4 regions of the Kineococcus arenarius subsp. arenarius genome follow, and region 2 is predicted to be linked to each of the others. Evidence: riboswitches for the same ligand, from Rfam matches in the RefSeq annotation. Region 2 holds a riboswitch; each other region holds the start of a gene.
The links. Region 2 has a riboswitch for S-adenosylmethionine ahead of ACRYM0_RS17050 (class I SAM-dependent methyltransferase). Riboswitches for the same ligand answer to the same signal wherever they lie in the genome.
Positions count from the first base shown of each region.

Region 1: linked by a shared signal. The riboswitch ahead of ACRYM0_RS12860 (sulfurtransferase) and the one ahead of ACRYM0_RS17050 (class I SAM-dependent methyltransferase) in region 2 are both predicted to bind S-adenosylmethionine.
Region 3: linked by a shared signal. The riboswitch ahead of ACRYM0_RS02075 (MetQ/NlpA family ABC transporter substrate-binding protein) and the one ahead of ACRYM0_RS17050 (class I SAM-dependent methyltransferase) in region 2 are both predicted to bind S-adenosylmethionine.
Region 4: linked by a shared signal. The riboswitch ahead of ACRYM0_RS14310 (rhodanese-like domain-containing protein) and the one ahead of ACRYM0_RS17050 (class I SAM-dependent methyltransferase) in region 2 are both predicted to bind S-adenosylmethionine.

Region 1 covers NZ_JBJLSE010000050.1:11,616-13,791, reverse strand. Annotated here, with positions in the region: gene ACRYM0_RS12860 (sulfurtransferase) at 1-832, opposite strand, end outside; SAM riboswitch class I at 1,123-1,216, opposite strand; gene ACRYM0_RS12855 (FxLYD domain-containing protein) at 1,279-1,905, opposite strand; tRNA gene ACRYM0_RS12850 (tRNA-Pro) at 2,021-2,094, opposite strand; gene der (ribosome biogenesis GTPase Der) at 2,142-2,176, opposite strand, start outside.
Region 2 covers NZ_JBJLSE010000093.1:1,286-3,461, reverse strand. Annotated here, with positions in the region: gene ACRYM0_RS17055 (ROK family protein) at 1-275, shown strand, start outside; gene ACRYM0_RS17050 (class I SAM-dependent methyltransferase) at 287-1,132, opposite strand; SAM riboswitch class I at 1,141-1,227, opposite strand; gene acs (acetate--CoA ligase) at 1,289-2,176, shown strand, end outside.
Region 3 covers NZ_JBJLSE010000003.1:87,407-89,582, forward strand. Annotated here, with positions in the region: gene ACRYM0_RS02070 (FecCD family ABC transporter permease) at 1-640, opposite strand, end outside; SAM riboswitch class IV at 798-907, shown strand; gene ACRYM0_RS02075 (MetQ/NlpA family ABC transporter substrate-binding protein) at 1,104-2,057, shown strand; gene ACRYM0_RS02080 (methionine ABC transporter ATP-binding protein) at 2,059-2,176, shown strand, end outside.
Region 4 covers NZ_JBJLSE010000062.1:4,208-6,383, forward strand. Annotated here, with positions in the region: gene ACRYM0_RS14305 (O-succinylhomoserine sulfhydrylase) at 1-574, opposite strand, end outside; gene ACRYM0_RS14310 (rhodanese-like domain-containing protein) at 571-990, opposite strand; SAM riboswitch class I at 995-1,081, opposite strand; gene ACRYM0_RS14315 (HNH endonuclease family protein) at 1,129-1,818, opposite strand; tRNA gene ACRYM0_RS14320 (tRNA-Asn) at 1,891-1,963, opposite strand; gene dnaG (DNA primase) at 2,055-2,176, opposite strand, start outside.

The DNA of each region.
Region 1 (2,176 bases), on a different contig from region 2:
AGTTGCGCACGTTCTCCAGGCCCAGCAGGTGCGTCAGCACGAACCACGTGTGGCTGGAACGCTCCCCGATGCGGCAGTAGGTGACGGTGTCCGTCTGCGGGGTCAGCCCGGCACCGGAGAAGTAGATCTCCTCCAGCGCCGCGCGGTCCTTGAACGTGCCGTCCTCGTTGGCAGCCTTCGCCCACGGCACGCTGGCCGCACCGGCGATGTGACCGCCGCGCAGGGTTCCCTCCTGCGGGTAGTCGGGCATGTGGGTGCGCTCGCCGGTGTACTCCTGCGGCGAGCGCACGTCGATCAGGCCGCCGCGGTGCTCGCGCACGTCCGGGGCGAACGCGCGCACGCGGCTGTCGTCGCGCTCCACGACGGGGTACTCGGTGCGCTCGCGCTGGGGGACCTCGGTCGTCAGCTCACGGCCCTCGGCGGCCCACTTGGCGCGGCCGCCGTCCAGCAGGCGCACGTCCTCGTGGCCGAACAGCGTGAACACCCACAGGGCGTAGGCGGCCCACCAGTTGCTCTTGTCGCCGTACAGCACGATGGTGTCGTCGCGGCGGATCCCCTTGCGGGAGAGCAGCTCGGCGAACGCAGCACCATCGAGGTAGTCGCGGGTCACCTCGTCGTTCAGCTCGGTGTGCCAGTCGACCTTGACCGCGCCGGGGATGTGGCCGGTCTCGTACAGCAGGACGTCCTCGTCGCTCTCCACGACGACCAGGCCCTCACGGCCCAGGTTCCCGGCCAGCCAGGCGGTGCTGACCAGCTTCTCGGGGTGGGCGTACTCGGCGAACTTCGGCTCGGTGGTGTCGACGGGGGCCGTGCCGGACGTGGTGCTGGACATGCGTGTTCTCTCCAGGGCGTGACGTGGGTTCGCCGGCCGCCGCGCGGCGGCCGGGTGCGGTGGTGGTGCGGTGCCGCACCGGGTTCGCGCGCTCGCCCGGTCGGGGCGGCACGGGGTTCCGGGCGGGCCGGGTCCCGGGTGGGCGGGGTGCGCCCCGGGTCCCCGGGGCGCACCCCGCGGTCCGGGCGGGTTCTGCGGGCTGTCTGCGACAGGCGGCGGAACCGCGGCGGCACAGGTCGATGTGCCGCCGCGAGTGCAGTTCTGTGGTGCGGTCCTGCGTCATCCCGTGCCCTCCATCGGCCCTGGCGGAAGCACCCACGCCCTGCGGGAGGGGGGTTGCTGCGGCGTCGTCGAGCCAGGTCTCTCGGCCGCTCTGGATGGTCGTGGCGCCACCGTGCCCGGTGCGGGGCCGGGCTGTCAACCTCGCTGCACCACCCGCCACCCGTTCAGGCCCCGGTCACCTCCAGGACCCGGCAGGCCACCGCACCGGTGACGCCCTCGCCGCGCACCTGCACGGTCCTCGTCTCCCCCGGCGCGAGCTCCTCCACGACGACGCTGCCCCGGCCCAGCTGGGCGTCGGCGGCGTCCATCCACTCCACGACGACCGTGGAAGCGCCGGGGCGCTCGGCCGTCCCGGTGACCTCCAGGGTCGCGGTGGCCGTCCCGGAGCCGGTGACGTCGCCGCAGCCGGTCACCGCGATGCCCTCGGGGGCACCGGAGGGCCGCGTGCCGGCCGCTCCCCCCTCGGCGGGAGGAGCGCTGACCCCGGGCCCGGCGGGACCGGGCCCCGGCGTGCCGTCGACCACGTCGCCGCGCTCCCGGGCGGTGACGGCCACGACGACCGCGGCGGCGGCCAGGGACAGCACCAGCCCCGCCACGGCCACGCGCCGAGCCCGGCGAAGGCTCACGGCGCCCGCCCCGGCACCGAGCAGCGCCAGGCACAGGGCGAGCACGTGCAGCCTCGGCACGAGGGCGGTGACGGCACCCGCCGCACCCAGCACGACGGAGGCGACCGCCACTGCGTCGTGCGGCCGGCGGGCGGAGGAAGGGGCTGGTCGTGCGGTCGTGGTCACGGTGGCGTCCCGGGGCTCGTCGTCGTGCTCCTGGCCCGCTCCAGGCTAGGTGAACCACCCGGGAACAGCGAGAGGGCCGGCCCCTCGCGGGACCGACCCTCCGTACTGCTCACTGTCGGGCTGACAGGATTTGAACCTGCGACCCCTTGACCCCCAGTCAAGTGCGCTACCAAGCTGCGCCACAGCCCGATGGCCCGCTCCCCGTTCCCGGGCGGCGAACCGGTGACAACCCTACATCACCTCTTGCGCTTCTCCCGCACCCGCACGCTCA
Region 2 (2,176 bases):
TGGCGCGGCGGGTCGTCGACGACTCCGCCCGCGCGCTGGGCGTCCTGGTGGCCGCGATCGGCAACCTCACGATGCCCGAGAAGGTGCTCGTCTCCGGGGAGAACGCCCGGCTGGCCGAGGTGGGTGCCGCGGCGCTGCGGGAGGGGATCCGGGCGCACCGCAGCCCGCACGCCTCCGAGCTGGACGTGGACGTGCAGCACACGGGTTTCCCGGAGTGGGCACGGGGAGCCGCGGTCACCGCGATCCGCACGTTCGTGCTGGGGCACCGCCGCTGAGGGCGCCGCCGTCAGCGGCGGCGCGCCAGCAGGTGCCAGAACCGCGCCGTCCGCCGGAACTCCTCGCGCCGGCTGAGCTCGACCTCCAGCTCCTCCAGGTCCGCGACGGAGCGCTCGTCGGCCCGGTGGGCGTCCTCCAGCAGCGTGGTGACCGTCAGCACCCCGGCGCGCCCGACGACCTCGCACCCGGCGGCTCCCACGGCCTCCTCGACGACGGCGGGGTCCAGGCGCAGCACGGAACGGCCGGTGGCCGGGTCCTCCCCGCGCTCGGCGTCCAGCACCACCCACGCCTGCGCCGGCCCGTCGCGCAGCGCGGCGGCCAGGACGTCGGCGGCCGGGTTCGGCGCCATGAGGGAGAGCAGGCCACCGGGGCGCAGGGAGGACGCCAGGGTCGCCACGTCGTCCGCGACCTGTTGCGCACCGCCCCGGTGCTGCAGCACGTCGTGGCACAGCACGACGTCGAAGGACCCCGAACCCCCCGCGCGGTGCCGGGTCAGCGCCGCCAGGGCGGTGAGGTCCTCCAGGTCCGCGGCCACGGTGCGCACGCGGTCGGCGACACCCGCGGCGGTGGCCGCGGCGCGGGCCGCGCCCAGCACGTCCGGTGAGGCGTCCAGGACCGTCACCTCGTGGCCGGCGAGCGCGAGCTGCAGCGCGTCGCGGCCGTCCCCGCCGCCGGCGTCCAGCACGCGCAGCGGCGCCGGGCCCAGCTGCGCGCACCGCTCGCGCAGCAGCACCGCCAGCACCCGGTAGCGCAGACGCCCCCACGGGGACTCCTGCCAGGTGGCCCAGGCGGCGGCCTCGCGGCGCGCCTGCTCGGACCCCGCTGCGCCGTCCGCGGCGGGCGTGGTGGTGCTCATGCCGTGCCTCCCCATCGGTCCTGGCGTGAGCACCCTCCACGCGGGGGTTGCTGCGGCGTCGTCGAGCCAGGTCTCTCGGCCGCTCTGGATGGTCCGAGCAGAGTACGGCACGGATACGCTGACCGCCCGACCCACGACCCCGGAGGACCCGCGCCCATGAGCACCGCCCCCCTCGCCGCCGGCGACGAGCTCGTCTTCCCCCCGCCCGCGGGGTTCGCCGCGCAGGCCAACGTGGGCGCGGAGGAGTACGAGCGCGCCGCGGCGGACCCGGAGGCGTTCTGGGCCGAGCAGGCCGGCCGGTTGCAGTGGGACGAGCCCTGGCACACCGTGTTCGACGGCTCGACGCTGCCCACGGCGCAGTGGTTCGTCGGCGGCAAGCTCAACGTGGCCGTGAACTGCGTGGACCGGCACGTGGCCGCCGGGCGCGGGGAGAAGGTGGCCCTGCACTGGGAGGGCGAGCCCGGCGACTCGCGCACCATCACCTACGCGCAGCTGCAGGACGAGGTGTGCCGCACGGCGAACGCGCTGCAGGAACTCGGCGTGGGGCACGGCGACCGGGTGGTGCTCTACCTGCCGGTGCTGCCCGAGACGATCGTGACGACGATGGCGTGCGCGCGCATCGGCGCGGTCGTCAGCCTGGTGTTCGGGGGTTTCTCCGCCGAGGCGCTGCGCTTCCGGGTGGAGGACACCGGCGCGAAGCTGCTGGTGTGCACGGACGGGCAGTTCCGCCGCGGGAAGGCGGTGGCCGTCAAGGGTGCCGCCGACGCCGCTGTCGAGGGCCTGGAGCACGTCGAGCACGTGCTGGTGCTGCGCCGCACCGGGGACCTGACGCCGGACGTGCCGTGGACGCCGGGGCGCGACGTGTGGTGGCACGACGTCGTGGACCGGCAGAGCACCGAGCACGCCGCCCCGAGCTTCGACAGCGAGAACCCGCTGTTCATCATCTACACCTCGGGCACCACGGGGAAGCCGAAGGGCCTGGTGCACACCAGCGGCGGGTACCTCACCCACACGTCCTGGTCGCACTGGGCGGTGTTCGACGTC
Region 3 (2,176 bases), on a different contig from region 2:
CCGAGCGGGCCCCCTCGGCGGAGCCGGAGGCGAAGACGAGGAAGCTCGTGGCCGCGTGCAGCGCGTAGCCGACGGCGACGCCCGCCAGCAGCAGCCGCGCCGAGGTGACCTGCCCGGCGCCGCGGGCGACGGCGTACACCAGGACCGAGGCCGCCAGGGCGCCGGTGAACGCGCTGCCGGCCAGGGCGTGCTCGCCCCAGCCGGCGCCGGCCCCCAGCAGCAGCGCCGCCGCGGCACCCGTGGAGGCGCCGGAGCTGACGCCCAGCAGCTGCGGGTCGGCCAGCGGGTTGCGCACCATCGCCTGCAGCGCCGTCCCGCACACCGCCAGCCCGGCGCCGACGGCCAGGCCCAGCAGGACCCGGGGCAGGCGCACGTCGTGCACCACGGCGTCGACGACCGGGTCCCACGTCACCCGGGCCGGGACGCCCACGAGGTGGTGGCCGGCCACGCGCAGCACGTCGGCCGGGGAGATCGCGACGGCGCCCACGACCGCGCCGAGCAGCGCCGCGAGGCCGGTCAGGGCGCCCAGCGCCAGCAGCACCAGGGCGCTGCGGCGGGCCCGGGCCCGCCGCCCGCGCGGGGCGGGGGGAGGGGGGGGCGGGGCGGGGCGCCGCCGGGGCGGGGCGCCGGCTGACGGCACGGGGACCTCCTGCGGGCGCGGGACGGCGGGCGGGCTTGTTGCAACCTACTCGCGACAAGCGGCGGCGGGCGCGCCGGTGCGGGCGCCGGGCGCGGCCGCCCCCGGGCGCCCCGCCGCGTTTTGACGCTCCCTCGGGCCCGTCGTTACGATTCCCGACGGCATCGAGCGTCAGCGACAAGCCCTGGCTTGCTGACCGGCAACCCTCGTCCGCGGTGGGGTGCTCCAGGTGAAAGCCCGGCGGGGCGGTGCGCCCCGCAAGCGTGTGGCCGTGCCGTCGCAGCAGCGCCGGACCGGCCTGGCCGATCAGGAGGCGACCCGTCGTGAGCCCGCGCGCCACGCCCCCCTCGTGTCCGCGGGGCGGCGCCGCCACCGGCGGCTGACCGCCCGCCCCTGCCGACCCCCGCGCCGCCGGACCCGGCGCCGGGGGACCCGAACCCCGCACCACCCCACGAGGAGCCCCGAGTTGTCCAGCGCCGCCACCCCTCCTTCCCTGCCCGACAAGCCCGGCCGCAGCAAGGCGCCGCTCGTCATCGGCGCCGCCGCCCTGGCGATCATCGCGATCATCGTGGTGCTCGTCGTGCGGAACACCGGCGACGACGACACCACCACCACGGCGGCCGGCGAGACGCAGACCGTGCGCATCGGCGTCACCGACCAGGCCGAGCCGTACTGGAACACCTACGTCGACCTCGCGAGCGAGCGCCTCGGCGTCGACGTGGAACTGGTGAACTTCTCCGACTACAGCCTGCCGAACCCGGCGCTGAGCCAGGGCGAGGTCGACCTCAACCAGTTCCAGCACACCCAGTACCTGGCGGACTACAACGTCACCGCCGACGACGACCTGCAGCCGATCGGCTCCACCGCCGTCTACCCGCTGCCGCTGTACTCCACCCAGTACGAGGACCCCTCGCAGTTCCCGCAGGGCGCGAAGGTCGCCATCCCGGACGACGCCATCAACGAGGCGCGCGCGCTGCTCGTGCTGCAGGACGCGGGCCTGCTGACCCTCGCCGACGGCGGCTCGGCGTTCTCCACCGTCGCGGACGTGCAGGAGGCGAAGGTCGAGGTCGTCCCGCTGGACGCCTCGCAGACCGCCGGTGCGCTGCAGAACGGTTCCGTGGTCGGCGCCGTCGTGAACAACAACTACGCCACCAGCGCCGGGCTGCCCGTCGAGGACGTCGTCCACCAGGACGACCCCGAGAGCGAGTCCGCGGTGCCGTACGTGAACCTCTTCGTCTCCCGCGCCGAGGACACCGGCAACCAGACGTACCTGGACCTCGCCCAGCTCATCCACGACCCCGCGGTGCTGGAGGAGTTCGTGCAGAGCTACCCGCAGGCCGTCGTGCGCGACGTCGACCCCGCCACCCTGCAGGAGCAGCTGGCGGACGTCGAGGAGGACGCGCGGGCGGCGCAGGGCTGAGATGGCCGACCCCATCGTGCGCCTGCAGGGCGTCACCAAGCGGTACGAGCGCGGCGGCGGGGTCGTCACCGCCGTCGACGACGTCAGCCTGGACGTGCACGCCGGCGAGGTCATCGCCG
Region 4 (2,176 bases), on a different contig from region 2:
GGCTGGCGAACGCGTTGTCCACCACGACGACCGCGCCGGCCGCGTGGGCGAGCTGCGTGACCGCCTCGACGTCCACGAGGGTCTGCATGGGGTTCGCCGGGGTCTCGAAGAACACCGCCTGCGCGGGCGTGGCCAGGGCCCGTTCCCACTGCGCGAGGTCCTCGCCGTCGACGAACTCCGTCGTCACGCCCCAGCGGGGCAGGATCTCGTCGAGGATCACGTAGCAGGACCCGAACAGGCTGCGGGCGGCCACGACGCGGTCCCCCGCACCGAGCAGCGCGCCCAGGGCGTAGAACACCGCGGACATCCCGCTGGCCAGGCCGTAGCAGGCCTCGGCACCCTCGAGCAGCCGCAACCGCTCGGTGAACACCGACACCGTCGGGTTGCCGTAGCGGGAGTAGACGTAGCGGTCCACCTCACCGGTGAACGCGGCCTCCGCGGCGGCGGCGGACTCGTACACGTACCCGGACGTCAGGTACATCGCCTCGGACGTCTCCTCGAACCCCGAGCGGGCCAGCCCACCGCGCACGGCGGTGGTGTCGGGGCGCCAGGGGCTCGGCTGCTGCTCGGTCACGACTGCCTCCAGGGAAGGCCCTGCGCGCGCCAGCCGGCGGCGCCGCGGTGGCCGCGCTCGTCGAGGTCGCCCTCGAAGCCGTCCAGGACGTTGTAGCTGGGGCCGATGCCCGCCGCGGTGGCGGCGGTGGCCGCCCCGACCGACCGCTTGCCGGAGCGGCACAGGAACACCACCGGACCGCGGTGGCCCGGTGCGATGCCGGCCCGCTCCAGCTCCGCCAGGAACCGCGCACCGGGCGCGTCCTCCTCCACGGGCAGCCAGGAGGCGAACACCGGTGGCCTGCGCAGCGCGGCGGCGTCGGGGACCCCGACGTACGTCCACTCCGCCTCGGTGCGGACGTCCACGAGGACGGCGTCGCCGTCGTCACGCAGCAACTCGAACGCCTCACGCGGAGTGAGGTCGCCGGCGTAGCTCACGAAGCCTCCATCGGTCCTGGCATGAGCACCCTCCCGAGGGGGGTTGCTGCGGCGTCGTCGAGCCAGGTCTCTCGGCCGCTCTGGATGGTCCGACCAGCCTAGGGCATCTGCGCCCGTGCCCGGGGCACGCCGCCCGGATCAGGGCGCGGGCAGCTCCTGCCCGGGGCAGCCGGCCAGGACGCCGGCCATCGCGTCGTGCTCCGCGGGCGTCACCCACAACCCCCAGGCGCTCTTGACGGCGACCTGCCGGGCGACGTACTCGCACTCCCCCTCGGGCGGCAGCCACTGCGAGGCGTCGTCGTCGCCCTTGGCCCCGTTCAGCGGGCCGTCCACGGCCAGCAGTTCCAGGGGGTCGTTGGCGAAGCGGACCCGTTCGTCCTCGCTGAACCCCTGCGCGCCGGTGCGCCAGGCGGCCGCCAGCGCCACGACGTGGTCGATCTGCACGTCGGCGCTGGTGTCCTCGCCGCGGCGGAAGGCGATCTCGTCGCCGGAGTACGGGTCCTGCAGGGTGCCGGACAGGACGGTGCAGCCGTCCGGCGCGAGGCGGACGTCGTCCAGGTCGCGCAGCAGGACGTCGTCGCGGGTGCGGCAGCCGTTGTCGTCGACGTCGACCCAGCTGGAGCCGAAGCGGGTGCGCTGGTAGCCGGCGGAGGAGGCGGCCTCGCGCACCGGCAGGGCGGCCAGCGCCTCGGCGGCCCCGCCGGACGCCTCGCCCCGCGCGGGCCCCGCCGCGTCGCCGGTCAGGGCCCGCCACAGCGCGACGGCGAGCACCAGGACGAGCAGCGGCACGAGGATCGCCGCCGGGGCGCTGGAGCGACGTGCGCGCACGGCCACCTCCCAGCCTCGCGGGCCCCCGGGGACGACGAAGGGGGCCTGCACGCGCAGGCCCCCTCCAGGACGCTCCCGCAGTTGGACTCGAACCAACAACCTGCCGGTTAACAGCCGGCTGCTCTGCCAATTGAGCTATGCGGGACCACCACCGGGTGAACCCCCGGCGACAGCACGTCAACCGTACCAGCCCCGCCCGAGTGCCTGCGCCCCGGCCGCCCCGCGCGCGAGGGCCCTCAGGACCCCTGGGCGCGCTCCTGCCAGGCCCGGCGCGCCGCCTCCAGCCGGAACAGCTCGGCCGAGGCCTCCTGGTACTCCTGCGGCTGCGCGGAGGCGTCGATGCTCCACAGCCGGCGCT